Regions from separate parts of the Streptomyces sp. NPDC055243 genome, predicted to be linked through region 1. Evidence: riboswitches for the same ligand, from Rfam matches in the RefSeq annotation. Region 1 holds a riboswitch; each other region holds the start of a gene.
What was found. Region 1 has a riboswitch for thiamine pyrophosphate ahead of thiC (phosphomethylpyrimidine synthase ThiC). Riboswitches for the same ligand answer to the same signal wherever they lie in the genome.

Region 1 (9,844 bases):
CGAGCAGCGCCAGGACCACCTCTCCCGCTACCCGGTGCAGTCGATCACTCCGTACTCGGTCCACGACGACCGGGCCTTCCTGCGCCGTCTGGAGGGGATGGGCCGGATGCGGCCCGTGGTGGAGCGGCAGGAGTACGCGTTGGGAACGGTCTGTGCCGCGATTCCGATCACTGCGGGTAACACGGCGGCGACGATGGCGATTTCCGTTCCGTCCTATCAAGCAGATCGACTACTGCCTGCGGCCGCGAGGTTGCAGAATGAGATCGGAAGGCTACTGGGGACACTTGCCTTCTCTATCAGCATCTGAAAACTCACTCCTTGTGATCTGATGTGTACGTTAAGCAAGATGCCATGAGTGTCAGGGAGTTGGTTCCTGGCCAGTCGAGCTTTAGCGACGGGGTAGGCGGGCGATGCGCGAGTCGGTCCAGGCAGAGGTCATGATGAGCTTCCTCGTTTCCGAGGAGCTGTCGTTTCGCATCCCGGTGGAGCTGGGTTATGAGAGCGGTGATCCCTACGCCGTCCGGCTGACCTTCCACCTCCCCGGCGACGCCCCTGTGACCTGGGCCTTCGGACGTGAGTTGCTGGTCGACGGGGTGGGCGGGGCGTGCGGCGACGGGGATGTGCACATCGCGCCCACCGATCCCGAACTGCTCGACGAGGTGCTCATCAGGCTTCAGGTCGGGCCGGACCAGGCGCTGTTCCGGGTGGGGATTCCGCCGCTGCTCGCCTTCCTCGACCGGACGGACAAGCTGGTTCCGCTGGGGCAGGAGCGGGCGCTCGCCGATCTCGAGACGCACCTGGACGAAGCGCTGGACCGGATCCTCGCCGAGGAGCAGAGCGCGGGCTGACCCCCGCGATCCAAGAGGCGCAGCCGTACGGCAGATTGGTGCATTTCGTGGCATCGGCCGCTCAGGCCTTGCGGCGTCGGCCTTTTCCGCCTCGGGTCTGCTTGGCGGCCGGAGTGGCACCGGCGCCGCCCGGGTGGCCCGCGATCCCCGGGTGCGACGTGCCTGCCGGGTGCGCCGTGCTTCCCGTACGGCCCGCGGGGGTCGAGCGGTCGGCCGAGACCACCAGGGCCGCGAGCGCGGTCGTCACCGGCACGGAGGCGACCAGGCCGATCGAGCCGACCAGGGTGCGCACGATCTCCTCGGCGACCAGCTCGCTGTTGGCCACCGTGCCCACGCTGCTCTGGGCGATCGAGAAGAGCAGCAGCAGGGGCAGCGCGGCGCCCGCGTAGGCCAGGACCAGGGTGTTGACGACCGAGGCGATGTGGTCGCGGCCGATGCGGATGGCCGCGCCGTACAGACCGCGCCAGCCCATCGTGGGGTTGGCCTGGTGCAGTTCCCAGACCGCGGACGTCTGCGTCACCGTCACGTCGTCGAGCACGCCGAGCGAGCCGATGATGACGCCGGCGAGCAGCAGACCGCTCATGTCGATGTCCGGGTACAGGCCGTGGATCAGGCCGGTGTTGTCGTCCGTGTTGCCGGTGAGTGAGGCCCAGCCGATGAAGAGCGAGCCGAGCAGCCCGATGAGGAGCAGCGAGATCAGCGTGCCCAGGACCGCGACCGATGTGCGCGCCGTGAGCCCGTGGCACAGATAGAGCGCGATCAGCATGATGGCGCTGGCCCCGATCACCGCCACGACCAGCGGGTTCGAGCCCTGCAGGATCGCGGGCAGGATGAAGAACGTCAGGACCAGGAAGCTCAACGCCAGGGCGACCAGGGCCATGACGCCACGCAGCCGGCCCACCACGACGACGGCGAGCGCGAAGATCCCGGCGAGCAGGGCCATGGGGAACTTCCGGTTCACGTCGGTGACCGAGTACTGGAGCTCCTCGGGGGCCGATGGCTCATAGGCGACCACCACCTCCTGGCCCTCGCGCAACTGCCGCGGTGAGTCCGGCTGGACGATCTCGGTGAAGGTGCGGCCCGTGTCCTTGCCGCTGGTCACCTCGATCGTCGCCTTCTTGCAGATGCCTTCCGCGCGGGACTGCGCGGACTGCCCCTCGGCGGTGGAGGTGTCGCCGTTGGGCGGGGTCTGCGAGGCGTTCACGTCCTTGCAGGAGAGCTTCTGCACCTTGGTCACATCGGCCGACTGGGTCTGCCGGTCGAAGCCGACTCCGGTGCGCTCGTGGGACGGAGCGCCACCTGGCCAGAACACCGCGAGCCCCACGAGCACCGCGGTGGCGAAGGGAATCAGCACGGCGGCGATGACCTTGCGCAGATGCTTGGAGACGGGCGCGGCGGGACCGTGGCTGTGGGAGTGCCCGTGCGGGTCCGGAGGCACGTTCGGGACGGGCGGCTGGGACGGCGGCTGTGTGGTGGTCACTGCCCGATCATCGCAAGAACGGCGGGGGCCCTCTGTTCAGCGCGCCCGATAGGACGCTAGCGTGGAGACACCTTTGCAATCGCGGGAGCTCGGAGCACCGGGCTGAGAGGGCGCTGACCTCCGTACGAAGCGGCACAAATGTGCCCGAGCCGTGCGGGATTCGCTGCGTCGACCGCCGAACCTGTTACCGGGTAATGCCGGCGTAGGGAGTAGGTCTCATGACCACAGCGGACGCACGCACGCCTGCCTCGACGCAGAACCAGAGCGACGAGGCCGGGAAGTCCATCGGCTGGCACAAGGCGTACGTCGAGGGCTCACGCCCCGACCTGCGGGTGCCGGTCCGACAGGTGCACCTCACCAACGGCAAGGCCGTGACCCTGTACGACACCTCGGGGCCGTACACCGACGAGTCCATCGACACCGACGTCCGCAGGGGCCTCGCGCCGCTGCGCGAGAACTGGATCATCGCTCGCGGCGACACCGAGGAGTACGTGGGCCGCCCGCCCCGTCCCGAGGACGACGGCATCAAGCACACCTCGCCGCGCGGCGGCCTGAAGAACCTCGACGCGGTCTTCCCCGGCCGTCCGCGTCAGCCGCGTCGCGGCCGAGAGGGCCAGGCGGTGACGCAGCTGGCGTACGCCCGTCGCGGCGAGATCACGCCCGAGATGGAGTTCATCGGGATCCGCGAGAACCTCGATCCCGAGGTCGTGCGCGCGGAGGTCGCCGCCGGTCGCGCCGTCATTCCCGCCAACGTCAACCACCCGGAGATCGAGCCGATGATCATCGGCAAGAGGTTCCTGGTGAAGGTGAACGCCAACATCGGCAACTCCGCGGTCACCTCCTCCATCGAGGAGGAGGTGGACAAGATGACCTGGGCGACCAAGTGGGGCGCCGACACGGTCATGGACCTGTCCACCGGGCGCAACATCCACACGACCCGCGAGTGGGTCCTGCGCAACTCCCCCGTCCCCATCGGCACCGTGCCGCTCTACCAGGCCCTGGAGAAGGTCGACGGCCAGGCCGAGGCGCTGACCTGGGAGATCTACAAGGACACGGTCATCGAGCAGGCCGAACAGGGCGTGGACTACATGACGGTGCACGCGGGTGTGCGCCTTCCGTACGTCCCGCTGACCGCCAACCGCAAGACCGGCATCGTCTCGCGCGGCGGTTCGATCATGGCTGCCTGGTGTCTCGCGCACCACAAGGAGAGCTTCCTCTACGAGAACTTCGAGGAGCTCTGCGACATCCTCGCTGCGTACGACGTGACGTACTCGCTCGGCGACGGGCTGCGGCCCGGTTCGATCGCGGACGCCAACGACGAGGCGCAGTTCGCCGAGTTGCGCACCCTCGGGGAACTCAACACGATCGCCAAGCGTCACAACGTACAGACCATGATCGAGGGCCCGGGACATGTCCCGATGCACAAGATCAAGGAGAACATCGACCTTCAGCAGGAGATCTGCGAGGAGGCGCCGTTCTACACGCTCGGCCCGCTGACCACGGACATCGCGCCCGCGTACGACCACATCACCTCCGGCATCGGTGCCGCGATGATCGGCTGGTGGGGCACGGCGATGCTCTGCTACGTCACGCCCAAGGAGCACCTGGGCCTGCCCAACCGCGACGACGTGAAGACCGGCGTCATCACGTACAAGATCGCGGCGCACGCGGCGGACCTCGCCAAGGGGCACCCGGGCGCGCAGGACTGGGACGACGCGCTCTCGGACGCGCGCTTCGAGTTCCGCTGGGAGGACCAGTTCAACCTGGCCCTCGACCCGGTCACGGCGCGGGAGTTCCACGACGAGACCCTGCCGGCGGAGCCCGCGAAGACGGCGCACTTCTGCTCGATGTGCGGGCCGAAGTTCTGTTCCATGAAGATCTCGCACGACATCCGCCGTGAGCACGGCGGCACGCAGAACGAGATCGAGGCGGGCATGGAGCAGAAGTCCAAGGAGTTCGCGGCAGCCGGAAACCGCGTGTATCTCCCGATCGCCGACTGAGCAGCGGCTCGCCCACTGACCAGCGGCTCGCCGACTGATCAGCGCCAGCGCGTGGTGCTTCGGGCGGACGGCCGTGACCGTCCGTCCGCCCGAAACCGCGCGTACTACTCCGGCTTGTGGTCGGGCCCGCCGAAGTCCGGGCTTGAGAAGTCCGGGCTCGAGAAGCTCGGGCGCGGTCCCGCCGCGGGGCCGCCGTCCGGGCTGCTGAATCCGGGCCTGTTGTAGCCGAGGTGGGGCATGCGGCTGCTCGGGTCCGCCGCCGGCGTACGAGCCGCGTGCGCCGCCCCCGGATCCGCGAGCGCCTCCCGCAGGAACGGCAGGAGACCGCGCTCCAGGAGTGCCTCGCCCCAGGCTTCCCTGGCGCGGACCACCTCCTCGTTGTGTTCGCCGTACGAACCGGCCTGCAGCGAGGTGGAGCCGTTGCGCAGGGCGGTCAGGAGCAGGCCGATCGCAGCGATCAGGATGCCGCCTGCGGTGAGCGCGCCGAACAGCCACCCCGCGGTGAGCAGGGTTTCCGCGAAGGCGGGCTCGGGGTTGAGCATCTTCAGGATGTAGCCGACGAGCAGGAAGATCGCGGCGGCCGCCCCGGCGAGAACAGGTGCGAGCACCGCGACGACGGCGACGGCCCCCGCCCCCGATGCCTGGGTGGTGACCTCCCCCATCGTGGTGGCGAGACCGAGGCCGCCGGAGCCGGCTTCCGCCGGGCCCTCTGGGCTCCGCTCCCGGATCGATGGTGCGGCAGATCCGCTTTCGCGCAGTTCCTCGCGGACCTTCACATAGTGCGTGTACTCGGTCGCGGCGGCGGCAGTGATCAGCGCCGTGGCGTTCAGCGCCATGGTGCGCAGTTGCTCGGGATTGAGCCGCTCGCCCACTGCGGCGAGATCAGGACGGTTCGGTGCGGTGCGCAGCGCCTCATCGAGGATCCGCTCGTATTCGGGGCGGTCCTCATTGAGCAGGTGTGGAGCGCTGTTCATGTGCATCCCCCGATGCTCCGTAGGGCTTGGGGCTCGCATGGCTACGAGCCGTCGGGCAGAAACGGAGGGGAGCCTGCTACGGATAAGCCGATGGTAGAGCCGTGACGGCACGCGGTGACAGGGGGTTTCCAGAAAAAGGCCCCTTGGCCAGCGTGATCGTGTAGGGGTGCACCTGCCCCGTGAACGCTCAGTTATCCAGGGGCAGTTGGCAGACCAGCAGTTTTCCGGCCATGGTCACGCCGCCGTCCATGGCGATGGCCAGTCCGCCTGCGTAGATGTGGGGGCCCTCGATGACGGGTCCGCCGCCGTCCGAGTCATCCTCGGAGCCGACATCGCCGAGCAGATACGGGATGGGGCTGTGGCCATGCACGATGCGGTGGCCGCCGTACATGTCGAGGAGTTCACGTACGGCATCGGGGCCCGACTCGTCCCGGAAGGCGAAGCGCTTGGTGAACTTCCGGAAGAGATCCCAGCACTCGTCCGCGTCGTTGCGCGTGAGGGTCTCGCGGACCGTGTCGTTCACGGCTTCGATCGAGTCGCCGTAATCCAGGTAGGCGGTCGTGTCGGAGTGCATCAGGAGATGCCCGTCCTCCGACTCGATCGCGTCGAGGCGGGCCATCCACTGCAAGTGGTGGTCTTCCAGGCGTTCCATGTCGGTCTTCTGGCCGCCGTTCAGGAGCCAGGCCGCCTGGAAGGTGGCCGTGCCGGCGCCCGAGTTGACCGGGGTGTCCCCGAACCGCTTCGCGCCGAGCAGGAGCAGCTCGTGGTTGCCCATCAGGGCCTTGCAGTAGCCGCCGGCGGCCGCCGCCTGCGCGGACAGGCGCATCACGAGGTCGATGACGCCGATGCCGTCCGGGCCGCGGTCGGTGAAGTCGCCGAGGAACCACAGGCGCGCGTTGCCCGCGGCCCAGTCGCCGTCGCCGTCGATGAGTCCCTGCTCGTGGAGGGCCCCGAGCAGCTCGTCCAGATAGCCGTGCACGTCGCCCACCACGAACAGCGGGCCGTGCTCGTCGGTCGCCTGCGGAGGCTCGGGCATGACCTGCACCTCCACTTGCACGGTGTCGCCGCGATTGATGACGGGCAGGTCGCGCTGGGTGGGGGTGTAGCCGTCGTCCGGCGCCCCGGGGATGTCCCCCGAGACGCCCGGAGCCGCCACGCCCGCCGAACCCCCGTCGACCGGACCGGTCTCATGGACGTACGCCGGAACGCGGAAGTCGCGCAACGTCGCCGTCCGCACATCGGGTCCCTGACCGGCCCCCTGAGTCATCGACCCCTCCACCACCATTGCGCCGCATCTGCACCGAGATCGGACTGCCTGGTCGCAGCGGCCCGCGGTGTCGTCCGCCCATCATAGGAATGCGGCTCGCGCTGTGTGGTGCACCAGGGGTGGTGAATCAGTGCGGAACCCCAGTTCACCGAGGTTTTCTCCCGAATTGGGTAGGGGTTTCCCCACAGGTCACGACCGGGCCGTGCCGGGCAGGACTGGTTGACGGGGGTTCTCCCCGCCCGGCGGCCCGCTCAACCGGGTCCGGGCGAGCGGGGTGGGCTGACCGTCGTACGCGGTGGACGTCGCTCGGACGAGGTGCGCACGATCAGCTCCGTCGGTATCACCTGCTCGACGGGCCGGCCCGAATCCAGGCCTTCGATGGCGTCGATCAGGAGCTGGACGACGGCCGTGCCGATGCGCCGCGGTTTGAGCGAGAGCGTGGTGATGGGCGGTTCGGTGGTGGCGTAGACGGTGGACTCGCTGCAGCACACGAGCAGCAGGTCGTCCGGGACGCGCAGTCCGTACCGGCGGGCGGCCGCGAGGAGATCGGTGCCGTTGGGGTCGAAGAGGCCGTAGACGGCGTCGGGCCGGTCCGGTCGGGCGAGCAGCCGGTCGGCCGCGACGGCGCCCGCGCAGGGGTCGTGGGCGGGGTAGGACTCGTAGACGGGGTCCTGGCCGACGCGTTCGCACCAGCGCAGATAGGCGGTCGTGGACAGATGGGTGTACGTGTCCGTGGTGGTCCCGGTGAGCAGCCCGATCCGGCGGGCTCCGGCCGCCGCGAGGTGGTCGAGGATCTCCAGGACGGCCGCCTCGTGGTCGTTGTCGACCCAGGCGGTGACCGGCAGAGACCCGGCCGGGCGGCCGTCGGACACCACGGGCAGGCCCTGGCGCACGAGTTCGCTGACGACGGGGTCGTGGTCGGACGGATCGACGACGACGGTGCCGTCGAGCGCGACGTTCGACCACACGTCGACCGGGCTGCGCCGGGAGGTGGCGGGCAGGATGACAAGGGCGTAGCCGCGGGCCAGCGCGGCCGAGGTGGCGGCTCTGGCCATCTCCGCGAAGTACGCGAATTCGGTGAAGGTGAAAGGTTCATCCCCGTAGGTCGTCACGGTCAGGCCGATCAGGCCCGACTTGCCGGTACGGAGCGTTCGGGCCGCGGCGGAGGGGCGATAGCCCAGCCGTTCTGCGACCTCGCGGACATGGCGTCGGGTGGCGTCCGGGAGCCGCCCTTTGCCGTTAAGAGCGTCGGAGACAGTCGTGATGGAGACACCGGCGGCGGCGGCGACGTCTCTGATGCCCGCTCGACTCTGCCGGTTGCCCCGGCGGGCGGTCTCCGCTCGGCTCACCTGGTGGTTCCCTGCTGCTGTCATGGCGAGCCGATAGTAGGGCTCATGGGGGTGGGTAGTGCGGACGCATATTCACTCGTTGACAGGCACGTTTCTGCATGGCCAAAACGGGTCAACAACCTTGGATTGCAAGGGAGTTGGCCGGTTCCAGGGTGGACGGTCCTTTGTCGCCGCGCACTGGCCTGCCAAATGAGCGATGTCTCGAAGAGGTCTCAACTCACCTTCACGGGTGATGCGCGCCACGGAGTGAGCCACCGGCGCGTGCAGGAGGAGGGAGCGCTCCCCCCCTCTGCGCGCGCCTGTCGGAGCGGATCTCCCTGACCCATTCGCAGCAGAGCTGAATCCTCATAAGGTGAGGAGTATTGAAGTCAGGGTGTTCAGGTGTTCAAGAGGAGGACTGCGGTGAGCGAGACGAGCCCGAGGCTGCGTGCCGAGCTGGAGGGTATCCCCACCTACAAGCCGGGGAAGCCTGCCGCTGCCGCCGGACCGGTGGCCTACAAACTGTCCTCGAACGAGAACCCCTACCCGCCGCTGCCGGGCGTCATGGAGAGCGTGCTCGCCGCCGCGGGCACGTTCAACCGCTACCCGGACATGGCGTGCACCGGCCTGATGAGCGAAATCGCCGACCGCTTCGGGGTGCCGGCGTCCCACGTGGCGACCGGCACCGGCTCCGTCGGCGTCGCGCAGCAGCTGCTCCAGGCCACGTCGGGCCCGGGTGACGAGGTCATCTACGCCTGGCGGTCCTTCGAGGCGTACCCGATCATCACGCAGGTGAGCGGTGCCACGTCGGTGAAGGTGCCGCTGACGCCGGGGGACGTGCACGACCTGGACGCGATGGCCGACGCCATCACCGACCGGACGCGGCTGATCTTCGTCTGCAACCCGAACAACCCGACCGGCACCGTCGTGCGCAGGGCCGAGCTCGAGCGGTTCCTCGACCGGGTGCCGAGCGATGTCCTGGTGGTGCTGGACGAGGCCTACCGCGAGTTCATCCGGGACGCCGAGGTGCCGGACGGCGTCGATCTCTACCGCGACCGTCCGAACGTCGCGGTGCTGCGTACGTTCTCCAAGGCGTACGGCCTGGCAGGTCTGCGCGTCGGCTTCGCGATCGCCCATGAGCCGGTGGCGGCCGCGCTGCGCAAGACGGCGGTGCCCTTCGGGGTGAGCCAGCTCGCGCAGGACGCGGCGGTGGCCTCGCTGCGGGCCGAGGACGAGCTGATGGGCCGGGTCGGCTCGCTGGTCGCCGAGCGCACGCGGGTGGTCGAGACGCTGCGCGGGCAGGGCTGGACGGTGCCCGAGACGCAGGCGAACTTCGTGTGGCTGCGGCTGGGGGAGCACACGAGTGACTTCGCTGCGGCGTGCGAGAGGGCCGGCGTGGTCGTACGGCCGTTCGCGGGCGAGGGGATGCGGGCCACGATCGGCGAGACCGAGGCCAACGACATCTTCCTCCAGGCGGCCGAGGCGTTCCGCAAGGAGCTGTAGGCAGGCGGTGTGACGAGGGGCCGGGGACGCTGTCCTCGGCCCCTTCGCCGTGTCCGCGTGCTTCGCCGTGTCCCGTGTGACGGCTGTGTGAGGTTCCCGTCAGTAAGGGGGGACCCCCTGTTCGGGCTCAGAACCGGTACGACATAATGCTTGTGAATGTGAACGCGTTCACAAGCGTGTCCCGGTTGCTCCCGAGGTAAGTGGGATTAAAGGGGCAAACTGCCGATGTGATCACGGCCGTAAGGAGAAGTCGACGTGGATCTGGCTCTGGCGCCCGAGACCTTGGCGCGATGGCAGTTCGGCATCACCACCGTCTACCACTTCCTGTTCGTCCCACTGACGATCTCGCTGGCCGCCCTCACGGCGATCCTGGAGACGGCTTGGGTGCGCACGGGCAAGGAGCACTACCTCAGGGCGACCAAGTTCTGGGGAAAGCTGTTCCTG
Region 2 (9,844 bases), on a different contig from region 1:
CCTGGGCAGGAGCGGCGCCCACGGGCCAGGTCTCCATGCGCCAGGCGGCGTCCCAGAACATCCACTCCCAGGTGGACGCGGTGGTGAAGACCGTACGCATCCGTGCGCGGGTGGCCGGGTCGGCCTGGTCCGCAAGCCGGTTGACGATCTGTCGGGCGTGTTCGGTGGCGGCTTCGAACTCCTCGTCGGCGTACGTGCCGATCCAGTCGCCGTAGGGGTGGGTGGCGAGGTCGCCGGCCGACTCGAGGAGCGCCCGGCCCACCTCGGCGTAGATCCAGAAGCAGGGCAGGACCGCGGCGGCCAGCTCCGGGTAGCCCTGGGTGTGAGCAACCGAGAGCAGGTAGGAGGTGTACCCGGTGCAGGTGGGGGAGGGCGTCCAGGCGTCGACGTCGACGACGTTGCTCTCGTGCAGGGAGCTCTCGACGATCACGGCGTCGTGGGCGGACTTCGCGAAGAACGCGATGTCCTGCGGCAGGTCCGCCTTCGCGGCGGCGCTGGCCAGCGCGCGGGCGTAGCCGCGCAGGTAGTGGGCGTCCTGGGCCAGGTAGGAGACGAACTTCTCCCGGTCCAGGGTGCCGTCGCCGAGGGCGATGACGAACGGCAGCTTGTCGATGGCCGCACGTATCTCGGCGGTGGCCGTCCACAGCTCGTCGCAGAACGTTGTGGTCATGGGGCTCAGCTCCAGTACTGGTGGAAGTGGTGGACAGGTCCGTGGCCGCTGCCGATGTGCAGGGTGTCGGCCGCGCGCAGGGCCCCGGTCAGGTACGCCTTCGCGGCACTGACGGCTGTGTGCCAGTCGTCGTGCTGCGGGCGCAGGGCGGCGATCGCGGCGGAGAGGGTGCAGCCGGTGCCATGGGTGTTGCGCGTGTTGACGCGAGGTGCGGACAGCTCGGTGACGCCAGCGGCACCGGCGCCCGTGGCGTGCGTGGCGTCGACGAGGATGTCCACGGACGCTGCGTCGTGTGTGTGGTGGCCGCCCTTGAGGAGGACGCGCCTGGCGCCGGTTTTCAGGAGTGCGTGGGCCTGCTCTATGGCTTCTGCGCGGTTCTTCGCCGCGGCGGTGCCCAGCAGGTCGCCGGCCTCGGGGAGGTTGGGGGTGATCAGGTCGGCGAGAGGCAGCAGACGATCGCGCAGCACCGCCACCGCATCGGCCTCCAGGAGACGGTGGCCGCTGGTCGAGACCATGACGGGGTCCAGGACGACGTACCGGGGGCGGTGCCGCTCCAGGGCTTGTGCGACGGCTGCGGCGATGCCGGCGTCGGCCAGCATTCCGATCTTGACGGCGTCCACCGGGACGTCGGCGAACAGCGTGTCGAGCTGCTCGGTGACGAACGCCGGGGGGATGGCATGGATGCCGGTGACGCCTTGAGTGTTCTGGGCGGTCAGGGCGGTCAGAACGGCTGTTCCGTAGGCGCCGTTGGCGGAGAACGCCTTCAAGTCGGCTTGAATCCCGGCGCCGCCGGAGGGGTCGCTGGCGGCGATGGTCAGGGCGATGGGCGGGCTGGTCACGCGGGGATCTCCTGTCGCAGAGTACGCACGAGGGACTGGGCTGCCGCCTCGGGGTCGGGCTGCCCGCAGACCGCACTGACGACAGCGATCCCGGCCACGCCGCTTCTCATGACCGCGGCGGCCTCGGACACGCCGATCCCGCCGATGGCCACGCAGGGCAGCGGGCTCTCCCGGACGATCTGAGCCAGGCCGCCCAGACCCAGCGGGGCGTCCGCGTCCGGCTTGGTGGACTGCGGGAACACCGGCCCGACACCGAGGTGGTCGACGGAGTCCGGCACGTGCGCCAGCTGCTCAAGACGACTGACGGACAGGCCGATGTACTTATCGGGACCGAGCTGGCGCCGGGCGCTCTCGGGGGAGACGTCCCGCTGCCCGAGGTGGACGCCGTCCGCGTCCAACCAGACCGCCACGTCCAGGCGATCGTTGACGATCAAGGGGACGCCCGTGCCCGCGAGTTCGGCCTGGATCGCACGGCCGAGCGAGAACAGCGTGCGGGCGTCCGCGTCCGGATCGCGCAACTGCACGGCGGTGACGCCGCCCTTGACGGCCGCCGCAACGGTAGCGGCGACACCGCGGTGCCCGCAGAGTCTGGTGTCGGTCACGAGATACAGGGACGGATCAAGAGGAGGTCGCATGGGTTGCTCCTTGGGGTCTCCCGGCCGGGGAAAGGCGTGGGAAACGCATCGGGAGGTACGGGGGACGGCAGGCCCTGACATGCAGGGACCTTGAGTTGTGCACCGGGGCGAGTTGGGGGACAGGGCAGCCGGACTCGGTGTCGGGGCCGCCGCCCCGGGGTGGGCGGGCACTGTGCGGCGGGTGGCGTCCAGGCCACTGCTCACGCAGGCCCCGCAGTACGCGCAGTACGCGCAGTACGCGCATGCTCAACGCAGGTGGAGAGCCTCGGTGAGCCGCTCAGGGCTGAGCTCGTACAGCGCGTCGATCAGGGCGACGGCGAACGTGCCGGGCCCCGCAGAGCGGGTGGCGGCGTCCTCCGCGGCCACCGTGAGCAGGCCGGTCGCGGCAGTGGCGGCCAGCAGCGCGTCGCCGGTGACGGCTGTGCAGGCGGCCACCAGGGCGCCGAGTGAGCAGCCCGTTCCCGTCACCAGAGTCAGCAGCGGGTGCCCGTTGGCCAGGCGCACCACGCGCGTCCCGTCCGTGAGAACGTCCTCCGGTCCGCTCACCGCGACCGCACAGCCGTAGCGCCGGGCCAGCGCGCCCGCCGCGGCCAGCGCCGCCTCGGGGGCGTCCGTGCTGTCCACGCCGCGTCCGCCCGTGCCGCCGTCCAGTGCCAGGATCTCGGAAGCATTGCCGCGAACGACCGCTGGGGTTGCGCTCTCCAGCAGTTCGCGGGCGAGTTCGGTGCGCCAGGGCAGCGGGCCGACCGCTACGGGGTCGAGCACCCACGGCCGCCCGGCCCCGGCCGCTTCGGTGACCGCGACGCGCATCGCCGCCGCCGTCACGGACGTCACCGTTCCCAGGTTGACCAGGACACCGCCGGCCACCCGGGCCAGCGCTCCGGCCTCCTCCGCGCTGTGCACCATGGCGGGGGCAGCCCCCGCCGCGAGCAGCACGTTCGCGGTGAACTGCGACACCACGACGTTGGTCAGGCAGTGCACAAGGGGTGCGGAGGTCCGCAGCGACGCGATCACATCCGCCACGGCATCACGGGAGACGGCAGTGCCGTGCTGGGCAGGTACGGAGGCAGTATCCATCGTCAACACTCTTCCTACGCCGGCATTACCCGGTCCAGGTTCATGCGGTCGGCGGAAAGGGGAGCAAGTCCCGTCCGCCCTCTCAGCCCGGCTACTCCCGAGCTCCCGCGGTGGTCGCTAGGCAATGTACCTCCTTCGGGGAAGGGGGTTCGCACTCGGGTACCTCACAAAACGGCATGGATCTGCACGGATCTGTTGGCGGAACTGACTGGGGATCCTCTGGCCACCAGGGCCCGACTTGTCCGTATTGGCTGATGCCGCAAGCGGTGTGCAGGAGGGCCACGTCCAGGTACTGGACCTCTTCCGACACCGCATCGCCACCTGGACCGGTACGTGCCTACCCGCCGGTCCTACCTGCCGGGCCGACGGCGGCCACGTCGAGCCCGACCGCTGTGACCAGCAACTGCTGACGGCCGATCTCGCCCGGCCCCGCTGCAATGCGACCGCCACGGCCTTCACCGATGAGCACGGCCCCTGGGGATGCGTCAGCGATCGCACGGTACGCAGCCTGCGAGCCATCGGCCCGAGGCCTTCAGCGGACGCGGGCACCTGGTTGAAGGCATTCTGGCCGGCTGTCATCTGCCGCGAGCAGCAACGGATGACGCAGCTGTGCGAGACCTGCTGGAGCGCCGGCGCGCTCCGAAAGGCCGGCAACGACAGTGAGGCTCTAGGTTCTGTCTCTCCGATCACGATCGGAGAGACAGAACTGCCGACGGCGTGAAGTCTGCTCAGTTCTTACGTGCAGTTATCAGAGCGAAGGAGAGGAATTCTCCGCCGTCTGTGGTGAGCATGTCGATGACGGGCTGGTTCGCGCTCCGGCCGTCGGGCGTGTGCTCGGCTGCTGCCCGGGCCCACAACAGCCAGTCCCGCCAGGCGTCTTGTGGCAACCACGCGGAGGTGACCTCCACGAGCTCGGTGATCGCCCACTGAAAGCGCCACCACTCCGCCGTGTGCCAGGCAATCGCCTCCCAGCCGACCACCTTCTTGATGTGAGGTGGGATGGCTCCGAGCTCACGGACCTCCCGTGTCGTGGCGGGAGTCGCCATCGCCAGATGTCCGCCAGGGCGGAGGAATCGCGTCAGGTAGGGCAGGTAGCTGTCCGCCGTTCCGAAGTACGCCACCCTGCGCGAAGAACGCCGCGCCGAGATCCCGGTCGGCCGCGCTCACCGCGGCGGCGAACCGCGCCACGGCGGCCGACGGCCACAGCGCGAACACCTCCTCCACCGCGCTCGGCCCCGGACGGGCCGAGCGCGGCGCGCACCCGGTCGAGGAACGCGGGCGCGGTCAGGCAGGAGGGTTCGAGCAGCTTCTCTCCCCACACGCCGGGCGGAACGGCCAGCACGGTCAGATCCTCGCGCCGCACGCCGGTGCGAGCCAGGGCATAGTCGGCGAACTCCGCATCCGGCTCGCAGCACAGGACGAGAAGGTCGCCGGGGCGGGCGAACCAGAACAGGCGCTGGGTCCAGGCGCGCATGTCACCGCGCGCCCGTATAGAGGGGTCGATGTGGTTGCCGATCAGGATGCGCACGGCGGACTCCAAGAGATGGGCGAAAGGGTCAACGGCGGAAGGAGGACAGCGGGCAGCGAGTCGAAGGCCCGCATGGTCGCGGTACGCCGCCGCACTCCGTCGCCCGCGGCCTCCAGACGGGCGGAGTGCCCGGCCAGGGCCGCGACCAGGGCGCGCAGGCCCGCCTGGGCGACCGTCGTCCCGATGCAGGAGTGCGGCCCCCGCCCGTAGCCGAGGTGACGGTTCGGGGAGCGGTCGAGCACCAGGTCGTCCGGCCACTCGAAGGCGGCCGGGTCGCGGTTGGCCGCCGCGAACAAGGCGACGACCCTCTGCCCCGCCTCGATGTCGATGCCGCCGGTCCGGCAGGCCCGCACGGCGATGCGCGTGGTGCCCTGCACAGGCCCGTCGAATTGACGTTCCTACAACACCCTGAAGTCGTATCGGCGGGTGGCCAGCCGGTGGTGAGCAGCACCGATGCTCTGGAATGACGTCCAGCACCCACCAGACCCTGGCTGCGGTCTCTGACGAGGAACGCTGGGCGGCGATCAAGAATCCGAGGGTCTGGCTCGTAAGACCCGGTCCGCAGGCGTCCGAGCGGTGGGCCGGGGTAGACGACTGACCGGCCCGCCCATCGGCGCGGCCGAAACCCGGGAGAGGACACGATCAGCGTGAGCGACGCCGAGCACCGGAAGCAGACCCCCGACGGAGCGGCCGAACTCCTGGTGCGCTGCCTGGAGAACGAGGGCGTCGAGGTGGTGTTCGGCGTGCCCGGCGAGGAGAACATCCGTTTCACCAACGCCCTCGCCCGCTCGGAGAAGATCCGCTACGTCCTCACCCGGCACGAGCAGGCCGCGTCCTTCATGGCGGAGATGCACGGCCGGCTCACCGGCTCGGCGGGTGTGATGTCCGCGACGCTGGGGCCCGGGGCGATCAACCTGATGCTGGGCGTCGCCGACGCCATGACGAACAGCACGCCCGTCGTCGCGATCACCGCGCAGGTTGGCAAGGAGCGCAACTACAAGGAGTCCCACCAGTTCGTGGACCTGGTGAGCATGTTCGCCCCGGTCACGAAGTGGTCGGCGGACGTCCCGGCCACCCAGGCCATCCCAGAGATGGTGCGGCGCGCGTTCAAGACCGCGGAGTCCGAGCGGCCCGGCGCCGTCTACCTCGCCGTGCCCGAGGATGTCGACGAGGCGACGGACGGCTCGGACCTGCGCCCGCTGCGCAGGGACGTCGTGCAGCCCGAGGCGCCGTCCCCGAAGCAGATCAAGCGGGCGGTGGAGCTGCTGCGGGAGGCCCGCCGGCCGGTGATCCTCGCCGGACACGGCGCGGCGCGCGGCGGCGCCGAGGAGTCGCTGACGGCGTTCGCTACCGCACTCGACGTGTCGACGGCGACCACCTTCCACGGCAAGGGCGTCCTGCCCGACGACCACCCGTGCGCGACCGGCACGTTCGGCTTCATGCGGCGCGACTACACCAACTTCGGGTTCGAGGAGGCCGACGTCGTCATCGCCGTCGGCTACGAGCTGCAGGAGTTCGACCCGTCCCGGATAAACCCAGATGGTGACAAGAAGATCGTCCACATCCACCGCTTCCCGGCGGAGGTGGACGACAGCTACTCGGTCGACGTCGGCATCATCGGCGACATCGCCGCCTCCCTCGACGCCCTCGCCACCGCACTCGACGGCCTGCGGTGGACCATCGACGACGAGGACACCACGGCCACCCGCGCGCTGCTGGCCAAGGAACTCGAGCAGGGTGCCGCGGACGAGCGCTACCCGCTCGCCCCGCAGCGCGTCATCGCCGACACCCGCGCCGCGCTCGGTCGCGAGGACATCGTGCTGGTCGACACCGGCGCGCTGAAGATGTGGATGGCCCGGCTCTACCCGACGTACGCGCCGAACACCTGCCTCATCTCCAACGGCTTGTCCACCATGGGCTTCTCGCTGCCCGGCGCGCTCGCGGTCCAGCTCGCCAGGCCGCAGACGAAGGTGCTGGCGGCGGTCGGCGACGGCTCGTTCCTCATGCACTCCCAGGAGATCGAGACGGCGGTCCGCGAGAACATCCCGCTGACCGTGCTGATCTGGGAGGACAACGGCTACGGGCTCATCAAGTGGAAGATGGACCTGGAGGTCGGGGAGAACTCCAACACCGACTTCGGTAACCCGGACATCGTCCAGTACGCCCGCAGCTTCGGCGCGAAGGGCTACCACATCGAGTCCGCCGGGGACCTGCTGCCGACGCTCCGTGAGGCACTGGCGGACCCGGGCGTGTCGATCATCAACTGCCCGGTGGATTACGCCGAGAACATGAACCTCATCGAGCACCTCGGGCACCTCGACTCGGCGCTCTGACCCGCCCGCGCGGCGCGGCCCCCCACCCCGACCGGCCCCGCCCCCCCCGCCGCGGGCACGCCACGCGGCCCCGCGACCCCCCCCCCGGCCCCCCCCGCCCCCCCGCGGGGCGCCCCCCCCCCCCCGCCGGCCCCCCCCCGCCCGGGCCGCTGTCACGCCTCGCGCGCAGCGTCCCGCCCCGAGGACCGCCCCGGACAGGACTGCGCAAACTCGTGACGTCGCGTGCTGATCAGGCCGCAGTCGTATCTCCGCATACCCGACGAGGGGGCAAGGACGTGCTCAGGCAAGGAGCAGCTCGGTGATCTCATCGGCGAGCTGGGGGCCGAGCGAGCCCCAGCCGTCCTTGTAGCCGTAGACGCTCGCCAGGGTGCGGGCGTCGTAGTCGCCGTTGAGGATGTCGATGTCGGTGGGGGTGATGAGCGAGGGATGGGCGACGCCGACGGCGCTCGAGACCCTCAGCAACTCCCTGCGCAGGGTGCGCAGGTAGCCCGCGGCCCGGATGGCCTTCGAGGGTGCGTCGATGCCGCGCGTCAGCCACGGGTTCTGGGTGGCGATGCCGGTGGGGCATGCGTCGGTGTGGCACTTCTGCGCCTGGATGCAGCCGATGGACAGCATCGCCTCACGGCCCACGTTGACCATGTCGACGCCGAGGGCGAACGCGACGACGGCGTTCTCGGGCAGGCCGAGCTTGCCGGAGCCGATGAAGGTGATGTCGTCGGTCAGCCCGCGCTCGGCGAACACGCTGTAGACGCGGGAGAAGCCCATGCGGAACGGCAGGGACACCGAGTCGGCGAAGATCAGGGGAGCAGCCCCGGTGCCGCCCTCGCCTCCGTCGACGGTCACGAAGTCGACCCCTCGATCACCTCGCTCCATCAGGGTGGCGAGTTCCTCCCAGAAGCCCATTTCCCCGATGGCGCTCTTGATCCCGACGGGCAATCCGGTCTCCGTGGCGAGCAGTTCCACGAAGTCGAGCATCGAGTCCACGTCGTGGAACGCGGTGTGCCGCGACGGCGACGCGCAGTCCTTGCCCGCGGGGATGTCGCGGATCCCGGCGATCTCGTCGGTCACCTTCGCACCCGGCAGCATGCCGCCGAGCCCCGGCTTCGCACCCTGCGAGAGCTTGATCTCGATCGCCTTCACGGGCCCGCTCGCGACCACGGACTTGAGCTTGTCCAGGTTGAACGTGCCGTCCTCGTTGCGGCAGCCGAAGTACGACGTACCGATCTGGAGGACGAGGTCCCCGCCGTTGAGGTGGTAAGGCGACAGGCCGCCCTCGCCGGTGTTGTGCATCGTCCCGGCCAGCGCCGCGCCCTTGTTGAGTGCCGTGACGGCCGCGCCGGACAGCGAACCGAAGCTCATCGCCGAGATGTTGACGACACTCGCCGGACGGAACGCCTTCTCGCGGCCTCGTGGTCCGCCGAGCACCTTTGCCGAGGGCAACGGCGCCTGCGCGTCGCGCAGATCGGGCAGCCGACCGGCGAACGTGCGCTGCTTCACGTACGCGTGCCCCTGCTCATGCTCGACGTCGTTGTCGGTGCCGAACCCGAAGTAGTTGTTCTCCTCCTTCGCCGACGCGTAGATCCAGCTGCGCTGGTCACGGCTGAAGGGCCGTTCCTCGTCGTTGGACGTCACGACGTACTGCCGCAGCTCGGGGCCGATCTTCTCCAGCAAGTACCTGGCGTGCCCCAGCACGGGGAAGTTCCTCAGCAGTGCGTGCTTCTTCTGCACGAGGTCGCGGGCGGCCACCAGCGCCAACGCCGTGGCGGCTGACGCGCCTATGTTCCGAGCACGCATGAAAGACGTTCCTCTCCTCGACTGGCCGAACCTCACCACGACCGGCTACCCCACGCCAGCGAAATGCCACGTGAGGGCGGCGAAGGCTCTCCTCTTGCGCGCGGTCGGGGAAGCGGGCGCAGGGGCCGAGGCCGGAGACCTTCTTGAGTGTGGCGTCCCAGCTGACCGTCAGTTGGGAGTCGTCCTTACCAGCGATCACGGAGAAGCTCCGCTTGTCGATGGATTCGCTCAAGTCGGCTTCCCAACGGTGTCGGGAGGGGGTCCTGATCCAGGCTCTCCCAGCGGTCGCGGCCGGTTCCGCTTTCGTCGAGGATGAACTCCTGCAGGGCGCAGGGTGTCAGGAGCTATCTCCTGAATGGCGGTGACTCGCGCTGCCCAAGGGCGAAGCTCTCCTTGAACGAGCCGTCACTGCGCCCCGGCTCGCGGGCCGCACCTCACCGCGCATGCTCCGAATGGTGCCCCGACGGTCGCGCGCCGGGGCACACAGCAGCAATCGGTGAGATCACTCGCAGGACATGGTCACGCTTGCCCGGAAGATGTGGCCGAAATTCGGGTCGTCGAAGACCTCGAAGACCTGGGGCTCACCATCGAGTTCACAGTGGAACCTGCCGTCCGCGCTCGCCGAGACTCCGGCGTCGTCGATCGCGCCCTGGACCGCGGCCTCGGCTGTCAGCCCGCGGCCGGCGCCGCAGTACAGTGCTGCCGAGCCGGCGGTGGCGGGCGTAGCGACGGCCAGCAGGGCGGCGGCTGTTCCGGCTACGAGGAGCCCACCCCGGGTCGTCCATCTGGTTGGTCGCAGCATCATCGATCCCTGCCCTTCAGCTGTCGGCCCCATCGTCTGACGGGGATGCGGTCGCGCACTCAATCAGTGATACGTACGCCGCATGCCACATGTTCACCGCCTGGCCGCAGATGGTGAGTGCGAAAGGAATGTCAAGGCTCTGTCGCGCACGTGGCAGCCTGCCCCC
Region 3 (9,844 bases), on a different contig from region 1:
CCGGTGAACGTACGAGTGGGGCACGGATCCATGTGATCCGTGCCCCACCGGCGTATCGGGGGCTTTTGTGGACCTCGGGTCATGGGTAAGGTTAGGTTAGCCTCACCGATTCAATCGGAGCGGCGCCGCCGATTGAATCCTGTCCGGGAGGTGAACCGCGTGTACGTCTGCAACTGCTTCGGGGTCACCGAGGCCCAGGTGAAACAGCACGCGGCGGACGGTGCCTGCACACCCCGCCAGATAGCGTCCGCCAGCAAGGCGGGCACCGACTGCGGTTCGTGTGTACGGAGCATTCAGGCGCTCCTGGGCCGGGGCGCGTGCCCCCGCAGGGAGCTGGCCGACCAGGGTGAGCCCGTCCTCACCGGCCTGGACGTCGGCCTGGACGAGGCGGCCTAGCCCGTCTGGCCCGCTGTCAGCTCTCCGGCTGCTCGATGAGCTGCGAGATGTAGAGCGGCTCGCCCAGCTTCTCGACCAGTTCGAGCTGGGTGTCGAGATAGTCGATGTGGTGCTCCTCGTCCGCGAGGATCGACTCGAAGATGTTCGCGGAAGTGATGTCTCCCTTGCCGCGCATCACCTCGATGCCGCGCTTGAGGCGGTCGATCGCCTCCGCCTCGATCTGCCGGTCGGCCTGGAACATCTCCGTCACGGTCTGGCCCACGCGCACGTGGAAGAGCCGCTGGTAATTGGGCAGGCCGTCGAGGAAGAGAATCCGGTCGGTCAGGATCTCCGCGTGCTTCATCTCGTCGATCGACTCGGACCGGGTGTACTTGGCGAGCTTGGGCCAGCCGAAGTTCTCCTGCATCTTGGCGTGGAGAAAGTACTGGTTGATCGCCGTGAGCTCGGCGGTCAGCTGCTCGTTGAGAAATTCGATGACCTCGGGGTCGCCCTGCATCGCAGAGGCTCCTTCCACGTGGTAACTGGGCAGGTTCCGCGCATCCTTGCACCGGTGCGAGAGGCCGTCCAGTAAGTGCACGCTTAGTAGGAGTTGCCCCAATCAACGTCCGGCCGGCGCCCGTCAGTGGCCTCCTGGTCACGTCCACCGCCCCGGGTCTGTCAGGATGGTGGCATGGGTCAGCCGGCGGATCGCGCATCTCGGGAAGCAGTGGAGCCGGAGCTTCCACCGGGTCAGCGACTCCAGCGCGGCTGGCCGGTCACACACTACGGCCCGGTGCCGAAGTTCCGCCCGGAGCGCTGGGAGTTCAGGGTCTTCGGGGCCACCGCCGACGGGGACAAGCACTGCTGGACGCACGAGGAGTTCTCGGCCCTTCCGTACGCCACCGTGGTCGGCGACCTGCACTGCGTCACCAAGTTCAGCATGCTCGGCGCCGAATGGGGCGGGGTGCCCGCGAGGGCGCTCCTTGAGATCGCGCCGCCCGCGCCCGACGCCACCCACGTGATGGTCTGGGCCGAGTACGGCTTCAGCTCGAATCTGCGGATGGCCGACTTCATGGACGAGCGCACGATTTTCGCCACCCACAAAGGGGGCGAGCTACTGACCGCGGAGCACGGCTTTCCGCTGCGGCTCGTGGTGCCTCATCTGTACGCCTGGAAGGGCCCCAAGTGGGTCCGCGGCGTCGAGTACATGACCGCCGACCGCCGCGGCTTCTGGGAGGAGCGCGGCTATCACAACGTCGGCGACCCCTGGACCGAGCAGCGCTACTCGTACCAGGAAGAGCCCGGGGACGGCCCCGAGCTCTAGTCCCGCGTACCTCTGTCGTGCCTGGTCAGTGGTGGTACTGGTGCACCACGGCGTGGCCCTTGCCGCGGCCGATCATCCACTTGTTGACCGGGGTCGTGATCACGAACGCGGCGGCCAGGGCGATGGCGAGGATCCACCAGAACATGGGGTCCGAGAGGTGGGCGTCCATCGCTCCGGGCCAGAGCGCGATCACGCCGTTGTCGATGAGCTCCATCACCGCGATGGACAGGGTGTCCGCGGCGAGCGCGACCCGGAACGCCGTCCTGAAATCGACGCCCGCCTTGAGGATGCCGCGCAGGGTCAGCGCGTATCCGAAGAAGAAGGCCAGGGTGATCGCGAGGATCATCGTCGGTACGTTGCCCCAGCCGAGCGCGGTGCCGATGACCATGCCGAGGACCTCGCCGATGGCGCACCCGGTGAGGCAGTGCAGGGTCGCCTGGGCCGCCGTCCGCCAGCTGACCTTGCCCAGGCCCTGATGGCCCTCGTGGGTGTGGTGGTCGTGCTCGGTGGCGTGATCGTGCTGCATGAGAATCCCCCAACGTCGGACAACGGTTCCTGCCGCCTGGCAAGAACTGTATACCCCTAGGGGGTATTCCTCAAGGGATCTCCGGGTCCCTAGCTGCTCCTGAGCTCCTTCAGCCGTGCCACGTCCGCCGCGTGGCCTTCCTTGCCGCCGGGGGTCTCGACGATCAGCGGTACGTTCTCGGTCGCGGGGTGGAGCATGAGCTCGCGGAAGGGGTCCTCGCCGATGTGGCCGGTGCCGATGTTCTCGTGACGGTCCTTGTGGGCGCCGACCACGTCCTTGGAGTCGTTGGCGTGCACCAGCTTCAGGCGGCCCTCGCCGACCGTGTCGACCAGCAGGTCGAGGGTCTGCTTCATGCCGCCGGGACCGGCCAGATCGTGGCCCGCCGCGAAGATGTGGCAGGTGTCCAGGCAGACGCCCAGCTTCGGATGGGCGTCCAGCGCGTCGAAGTACGGGCCGAAGTCCCAGGTGCGGGAGCAGAGCGAGAAGCCCTGGCCCGCGGTCGACTCCAGGAGGAGGAAGGGGTCGTCGTCGTGCGTCAGCTCGTCCAGGAGCGGCAGCATCCGCTCGCGCACCTGCCGCAGCGCGACGGAGCGCTCCCGGCCGCCGGTCGCCGAGCCGGTGTGCACGACGACGCCGAGCGCGCCGATCTCGCGGGCCCGGCGCAGCGAGTGGCGCAGGGACTCCACGGACTTCTCGGCGGTCGCCTCGGTGTGCGAGCCGAAGTTGATGAGGTAGGGCGCGTGGACGTACGCCGGGATGTTCTCCGCGGCGCAGGCCGCGCGGAACTCCTCGTCCTGCTTCGGATTGCCGGGCGGGGTCGCCCAGCCGCGCGGATTGGCGACGAAGACCTGGACGGCCTCGGCGCCCAGCTCACGGGCGTACGAGAGTCCGACGGAGGCGAGGCCGCCGGCCACGGGGACATGGCCGCCGACGGGATTGCGGGACGCTGCGATGGGGGACTTGTTGCTGCTCACGCGCTCAAGGGTGGCATGCGCGCGTGAGCGTCCCGTCAACGGATCTCGATGGTGATCTCGGAGCCCTTGGGCGCCTCGTCGCCGCCTTCCACCGACTGGCCCTTGACCGTATCCCCGAAGATGTTCAGCAGCCCGCGGTCCTCGTCGACCGTGAAGCCCGCGTCCTTGAGCTCCTTCGTGGCGTCGTCCACGCTCATGCCCTCGACGTCCGGGACCTCGATCATCTCCGGGCCCTTGGAGAGCGTGAGCGTGACCGTGTCGCCCTCGGCGAGCTGCCGCTGGTCCTCCGTGGGGGACTGTTCGAGGACGGTGCCCTTGTCCTCGTCGGAGTAGACCCGCTCCGTCTTGGTCTTGACCTTGAGGCCCAGGTCCTCCAGCTCGGCGGTCGCGTCGGCCTGGGATTCGCCCGTGACGTCCGGAACGTCGATCGCGGGGCCCTTGCTGACGACGATCGCGATCGCGGAGCCCGCCTTGCGCTTGGTGCCCGACTTCGGGTCCGTCCTGATCACGGAGCCCTTGCGCACCTCTTCGCTGAAGGCCTTGTTCGTCATCCCGGGAGCGAAACCGGCGTCCTTGAGCTTGCTCCTGGCCTCGGCCAGGGAAGTGCCCTTGAGGCTCGGGACCTTCACGATCTCGGGGCCCATGGAGACGGTCAGCGTCACCCGGCCGTTGTCACGGATGCGCTCGCCGGCCCCGGGGTCGGTGGCCATGACCGTGCCGCGCTTGTCGGTGTCGCTGTACGCGCGCTTGACGTCCTTCACGTCCAGCCCGGCTTCGCCGAGCCGCTTCTTGGCCGCCGACTCGGTCTTCGCCAGGAGCGGCGGGACCTTCGTGAACTGGCCTGAGTTGATGTACCAGACGCCCGCGCCGAGCCCCAGTGCGAGCAGGACGGCGGCGACCACCGCGAGCACGCCGCGGCGCGGGTTGCCGGGCCGTCCGCGGCCGGGGGCGGCCGGGGGAGCGGGCGGCGGAGTCTGCAGGACGCTCGTGCGGTTGAGCTGGTCCTGCCGGTCCTGCCGGCCTTGATCGTCGTCCGTCGGGAGCGGCAGCTGCACGGATCGCACCGCGCGCGGGATCACGCTCGTACGGTCGTCGGAGTTGTCATGCTCTCCGTGGTCAGCGCGCGCCTGCGGAGGCACCGCGTCCAGCTGCTCGACGGAGAGCGCGGCCCGCGCCTGCCTGGCCTGCCCCAGGAGCGCCACCGCGTCGTGCGGGCGGACGTCGGGCGTGCGGGCGGTGGCGGAGGCCACCAGCTCGTCCAGCTCGACGGCGAGCCCCGGGACGATCGCCGACGGGGGCGGCACGTCCTCGTGGAGGTGCTGGTAGAGCACCTGGGCGGGCGATTCACCGGAGTGCGGCTTGGCGCCGGTCAGCATTTCGTAGAGCACGACGCCGCACGCGTACACGTCCACGCGGGTGTCGGCCGTGCCGTGCTCTATCTGCTCGGGTGCGAGATAGGAGACCGTGCCGAGCACCGTGCCGGTCGTGTTCGTGACGGTGTCCACCGCGCGCACGAGGCCGAAGTCGGCGACCTTGACCCGGCCGTCGTCCCCTATGAGGACGTTCTCCGGCTTCATGTCGCGGTGCACGAACCCGGCGCGGTGCGCGGCGCCGAGCGCGGCGAGGACCGGCTCCAGGATGTCGAGGGCCGCGCGCGGCTGCAGGGCGCCGCGCTCGCGGAGCACGTCACGCAGGGTGCAGCCGGCGATGTACTCCATCGCGAGATAGACGTACGCACCGTCGGCGCCCTGGTCGTACACCCCCACCACGTTCGGGTGCGAGAGCCGGGCGACCGACTTCGCCTCGCGGATGAAGCGGTCGACGAACGAGACGTCGGCGGCCAGCGTCGGGTGCATCACCTTGAGCGCGAGCACGCGGTCGAGGCGGGTGTCCACGGCCCTGTAGACCGTGGCCATCCCGCCCACCGCGATCCGCCCGTCCACGCGATAGCGGCCGTCGAGCACCTGCCCGACGAGCGGGTCCTGAAGGGTCGTGTCCACGAAGGGAGTCTACGAGCCACCGCCGACACCGGTGCCCGCCCGGGTTGGCCCGGGCCCCGACTGCAGCCGAGCTGTGACAGGCACGCGACGCTCAGAACGCGGGCCGCTCCGGATCGAGCCGGGCCATGCCCTCCACGGGCGACGACGCCTCGGCGAAGTGCCGCCGGGGGATTCGCCCGGCCCGGTACGCGAGCCGCCCCGCCTCGACCCCGTGCCGCATGCCCTCGGCCATGAGGACCGGCTCCTGCGCCCGCGTCACGGCGGAGGCGAGCATCACACCCGCGCACCCCAGCTCCATGGCGAGCGCCGCGTCGGACGCCGTGCCCGCCCCCGCGTCCAGGATCACCGGCACGCCCGCGCGTTCGACGATCAGCTGGAAGTTGTGCGGGTTGCGGATGCCGAGCCCGGAGCCGATGGGGGAGCCGAGCGGCATGATCGCCGCGCAGCCCACGTCCTCCAGCTTCCGGGCGAGGACCGGGTCGTCGTTCGTGTACGGAAGGACCGTGAAGCCGTCGTCGACCAGGGTCTCGGCGGCGTCGATGAGCTCGATCGGGTCGGGAAGCAGCGTGCGCTCGTCCGCGATGACCTCCAGCTTGATCAGGTCGGTGCCGAGCGCCTCCCGCGCGAGCCGGGCGGTCAGGACGGCCTCGCCCGCGGTGAAGCAGCCCGCCGTGTTCGGCAGGACGCGGATGCCGAGCCGGTCGAGCACGGAGAGCACCGAGCCCTGCACCCCGGGGTCGAGGCGGCGCATCGCGACCGTCGTCAGCTCCGTACCGGAGGCGACCAGGGAACGTTCGAGCACGTCCAGGCTCGGCGCACCGCCCGTACCCATGATCAGGCGCGAGGAGAGGGTGAGCCCGCCGATGACGAAGGGATCGTCCGCCATGTCGGTTCAGCCTCCCTGGACCGCGGTGAGGACCTCGACGCGGTCCCCGTCGGTGAGCGGGGTGGTGGACCACCGGGTGCGCGGTACGACGGTTTCGTTGAGCGCGGCGGCGACCCCCGAAGGGGCCGCGGTGAGCGTGGCGACGAGGGCTTCGAGCGTGGTGCCCGCGGCCACATCGCGTGCCTCTCCGTTGACGAAGACGGCGGTAACGGCTGAGAGAGTCATGCGGGCTGCTCCACGAAGGGCTGCGTCAGGGGGGTGCGGACGAAGCGCAGGGGGGTGAACCCCCGTGCATCGTCGGGCAGTTCACCGGTGGTCAGGGCGTGCGCCATCACATCACCGGTGACCGGCGTCAGAAGTACGCCGTTGCGGTAGTGGCCGGTGGCCAGCTGGAGGCCGGGGAGCGCGGTCGGGCCGAGCAGCGGCGCGTTGTCGGGGGAGCCGGGGCGCAGGCCCGCGCGGGTCTCGGTCAGCGGCAGTTCCGTGATGCCCGGTACGAGCTCGTGGGCGTCCCGAAGCAGCTCGTACACGCCGCCCGCGGTGACCGTCGTGTCCCAGCCGAGCTCCTCGCTGGTCGCGCCGACGACGAGCTCACCGTTCTCGCGCGGCACCAGGTAGACGTGGCTGCCGCGCACGACGGCGCGCACGGTGCGGCTCAGGAACGGCGCGTACCGCTCCGGCACCGTGAGCCGAAGGACCTGCCCCTTCACGGGGCGCACGGGCGGCAGTACGCCCTCCGGAACCCCGGCGAGGCGCCCGCTGAGGCTGCCCGCGGCGAGCACGGTCTGACCGGCCTCCAGGGTGGTGCCGTCGGCGAGGACGACTCCGGTGGCCCGGTCGCCCGCGACGGTCAGGCGCTCCGCCCAGGTGCGGTGGAAGATCGCTCCCGCCCGCTCGCAGGCCACGACGAGCGCGGCGGCGAGCCTGCGCGGGTCGACCTGGTGATCGCCGTCGACGCGCAGGCCGCCCCGGACGCCCGGTGCGAGCATCGGCTCCAGACGGCGGCACTCGCGCCCGCTCAGCCACTCCGACGTGAGCCCCGACCGCTGCTGAAGGGTGTGCAGTTCGCGCAGGTGGGCGCGGTCGTCGGAGTCGAGCGCGACGGCGAGCGTGCCGCACGCGCGGTAGCCGAGATCGCGGCCGCTCGCCTCGGCCAGCTCGGCCGCGAACGCGGGATAGCGCTGCGCGGAGGCCAGATTCAGCGCCAGCAGCGTCTGCTCGCCGTAGTGCAGCTCGGTGACCGCGGCCAGCATGCCCGCGGCGACCTGCGCCGCGCCGCCGCCCGGTTCGGGGTCCACGACCGCGGTGGACAGGCCGCGCTGGGCCGCCCGCCAGGCCGTGACCAGGCCGATGATGCCGCCGCCTACGACCACGACGTCGGTCGTCGCGTGAGGTGGTGTCCGTGGATGCATGGGCGTCCAGCCCCTCCCTTCGCCGGCATGACCCGGATCAGGTTCGTACGGTCGGAGGCCGTCCAGCCTCCCTCTCAGCCCGGTGCGTCCGGGCTCCCGCGAGTGCTCTGCATCGGCCACCCTAGCCCCTGGCGTCCGGCGGCAGTAGGGGAGCTGTCCGGGTATGGGCGGTGACGGTGTGTCAGAGATCTCCCCGTCGCGCACTGAGTCCGGCGTCGCCCGCCGCCCTAGAGTGATCGGGTGAGTGAGCAGCGGAGGCAGGAAGAGCGCCGGGTGGTCGTCGTCGGCGCGGGGATGGCCGGGGTGCAGACCGCCGTGGCCCTGCGCGAGCAGGGGTTCCCCGGTGCGGTCACCCTGATCGGCGCGGAACCCCACCAGCCGTACGACAGACCGCCGCTGTCCAAGGCCGTGCTGCTCGGCAAGGCGGAGGGCTCCGCCTTCGACATCGACTTCGAGGCGCTCGGCATCGAGCTGAGCCTGGGCCGCGAGGTCACGGGCGTCCGCACCGCGGACCACGAACTGGACACCGAGCGGGGCCCGGTCCCGTACGACGCCCTGGTGATCGCCACCGGAGCCGAACCGATCCTGCTGCCCGGCGCCTCCGGGGTCCCCGGCGTCCATCTGCTGCGCACCCTCGACGACGCCGAGCGGCTGCGGCCCGTGCTCGCCGAGCAGCACCGCATCGTGGTCGTCGGCGCGGGCTGGATCGGCGCCGAGTTCGCGACCGCCGCCCGTGAGGCGGGCTGCTCGGTCACCGTCGTCGAAGCCGCCGGGCGACCGCTCGCGGGGGCACTCCCCGCGGAGGTCGCGGCGCCGATGGCCTCCTGGTACGCCGACTCCGGCGCCGAACTGCGCACCCACGCGCGCGTGGATCGCGTCGAGCCCGGCAGCGTCCTCCTGGACGACGGCACCCGGCTGCCCGCGGACGCCGTCGTCGTCGGCATCGGCGCCCGCCCCGCCACGGACTGGCTCGCGGACTCCGGCATCGCCCTGGGCGCCCACCGGGAGATCCTCGCCGACGACCACCTGCGCACGTCGGAACCCGATGTGTACGCGGTCGGCGACTGCTCCTCCTTCCCTTCGGGAAGGTATGGCGAGCGCCTTCTCGTGCACCACTGGGACAACGCCCTCCAGGGACCGCGCACGGTGGCGGCGAACATCATCGGCGAGACCCCTTCGGCGTACGACCCCGTCCCGTACTTCTGGTCCGAGCAGTTCGGCCGCTTCGTCCAGTACGCGGGACACCACGCCTCCGCCGACGAGCTGGTGTGGCGCGGCGACCCCTCGGGCGCCGCCTGGACCGTGTGCTGGTTCCTGCGGGGCGCCCTGGTGGCCGTCCTCGCGGTGGGCCGCCCCCGGGACCTGGCGCAGGGCCGCAAGCTGATCGAGGCGGGCGCCCGCCTCGCCCCTGAGCTGGTGGCGGACCCCGCGGTGCCGCTGAAGAAGGCCGTGCTGCCGTAGCCGACGGGACCCGGTGACCGGCCGCTGTCGGTGCCCGGAGCTACGCTTGACCCCGTGACCGAGATTGACGCAAAGACTGATGCTCTTGTCCCCGCCTGGCTCCACCTCCCCGACATCGCGGAACTGCTCGACGTCGAGGTGACGCGCGTGCGCCAGCTGGTCAAGGAGGGCCAGCTGATCGCCGTGCGCCGTGGTGAGAACCGCGCGCTTCAGGTGCCGGCCGCCTTCATCGACGGCGACAAGATCGTCAAGGGCCTCACCGGCACCCTGACGCTCCTGAGGGACGACGGCTTCTCCGACGAGGAAATGCTGGAGTGGCTCTTCACTCCCGACGAGACCCTGCCCGGCACCCCCGCGCAGGCCCTGAGCGAGAATCGCGGGACGGAGGTGAAGCGCCGCGCCCAGGCGCTCGCCGTCTGACCGACACGGAAAACCGTTGCGTACGGGCCGCGCGTCCCCCAGGGGACCCGCGGCCCGTAGGCCACCGACGACCGGGGGGACCTTTCCATGGCCGCCAAGCCTGCCCGCGAGCAGCTCGCCGACGCCCGCCTCTACCTGTGTGTGGACGCCCGTAAGCGCCAGGGAGACCTCCCGGAGTTCCTCGACGCCGTCCTCGGCAGCGGCGTGGACATCGTGCAGCTGCGCGACAAGGGCATGGAGGCGGCCGAGGAGCTCGACCACCTCCAGGTCTTCGCCGACGCCGCCCGCCGGCACGGCAAGCTCCTCGCGGTGAACGACCGCGCGGACGTCGCGCACGCCATCGGCGCCGACGTGCTCCACCTGGGCCAGGGCGACCTGCCGGTGCCCGCGGCCCGCCGCATCCTCGGCGAGGACGTCCTGATCGGCCGCTCCACGCACGCCGACGCCGAGGCGGCGGCCGCCGCGA

Region 2: another riboswitch for thiamine pyrophosphate. It lies ahead of thiM (hydroxyethylthiazole kinase); the one in region 1 lies ahead of thiC (phosphomethylpyrimidine synthase ThiC).
Region 3: another riboswitch for thiamine pyrophosphate. It lies ahead of thiO (glycine oxidase ThiO); the one in region 1 lies ahead of thiC (phosphomethylpyrimidine synthase ThiC).

What each region holds. Positions count from the first base shown of each region.
Region 1 covers NZ_JBITWR010000004.1:171,989-181,832, reverse strand. Annotated here, with positions in the region: gene ACIGXX_RS13655 (IclR family transcriptional regulator) at 1-307, shown strand, start outside; gene ACIGXX_RS13650 (SsgA family sporulation/cell division regulator) at 411-848, shown strand; gene ACIGXX_RS13645 (YibE/F family protein) at 910-2,328, opposite strand; TPP riboswitch at 2,400-2,554, shown strand; gene thiC (phosphomethylpyrimidine synthase ThiC) at 2,547-4,328, shown strand; gene ACIGXX_RS13635 (hypothetical protein) at 4,433-5,308, opposite strand; gene ACIGXX_RS13630 (metallophosphoesterase) at 5,490-6,569, opposite strand; gene ACIGXX_RS13625 (LacI family DNA-binding transcriptional regulator) at 6,821-7,942, opposite strand; gene hisC (histidinol-phosphate transaminase) at 8,321-9,400, shown strand; gene ACIGXX_RS13615 (cytochrome ubiquinol oxidase subunit I) at 9,656-9,844, shown strand, end outside.
Region 2 covers NZ_JBITWR010000005.1:285,334-295,177, forward strand. Annotated here, with positions in the region: gene ACIGXX_RS17270 (TenA family protein) at 1-670, opposite strand, end outside; gene thiD (bifunctional hydroxymethylpyrimidine kinase/phosphomethylpyrimidine kinase) at 676-1,509, opposite strand; gene thiE (thiamine phosphate synthase) at 1,506-2,144, opposite strand; gene thiM (hydroxyethylthiazole kinase) at 2,391-3,221, opposite strand; TPP riboswitch at 3,215-3,340, opposite strand; gene ACIGXX_RS17290 (hypothetical protein) at 3,460-3,942, shown strand; gene ACIGXX_RS17295 (hypothetical protein) at 3,950-4,267, opposite strand; gene ACIGXX_RS17300 (hypothetical protein) at 4,300-4,749, opposite strand; gene ACIGXX_RS17305 (cytochrome P450) at 4,737-5,126, opposite strand; gene ACIGXX_RS17310 (acetolactate synthase large subunit) at 5,397-7,082, shown strand; gene ACIGXX_RS17315 (glutamate synthase-related protein) at 7,362-8,876, opposite strand; gene ACIGXX_RS17320 (hypothetical protein) at 9,379-9,681, opposite strand.
Region 3 covers NZ_JBITWR010000007.1:18,860-28,703, forward strand. Annotated here, with positions in the region: gene ACIGXX_RS21045 ((2Fe-2S)-binding protein) at 151-396, shown strand; gene bfr (bacterioferritin) at 413-892, opposite strand; gene ACIGXX_RS21055 (sulfite oxidase-like oxidoreductase) at 1,067-1,699, shown strand; gene ACIGXX_RS21060 (DUF4396 domain-containing protein) at 1,725-2,225, opposite strand; gene ACIGXX_RS21065 (deoxyribonuclease IV) at 2,315-3,199, opposite strand; gene pknB (Stk1 family PASTA domain-containing Ser/Thr kinase) at 3,235-5,199, opposite strand; gene ACIGXX_RS21075 (thiazole synthase) at 5,291-6,085, opposite strand; gene thiS (sulfur carrier protein ThiS) at 6,092-6,310, opposite strand; gene thiO (glycine oxidase ThiO) at 6,307-7,497, opposite strand; TPP riboswitch at 7,495-7,607, opposite strand; gene ACIGXX_RS21090 (NAD(P)/FAD-dependent oxidoreductase) at 7,792-8,958, shown strand; gene ACIGXX_RS21095 (Rv2175c family DNA-binding protein) at 9,013-9,378, shown strand; gene thiE (thiamine phosphate synthase) at 9,466-9,844, shown strand, end outside.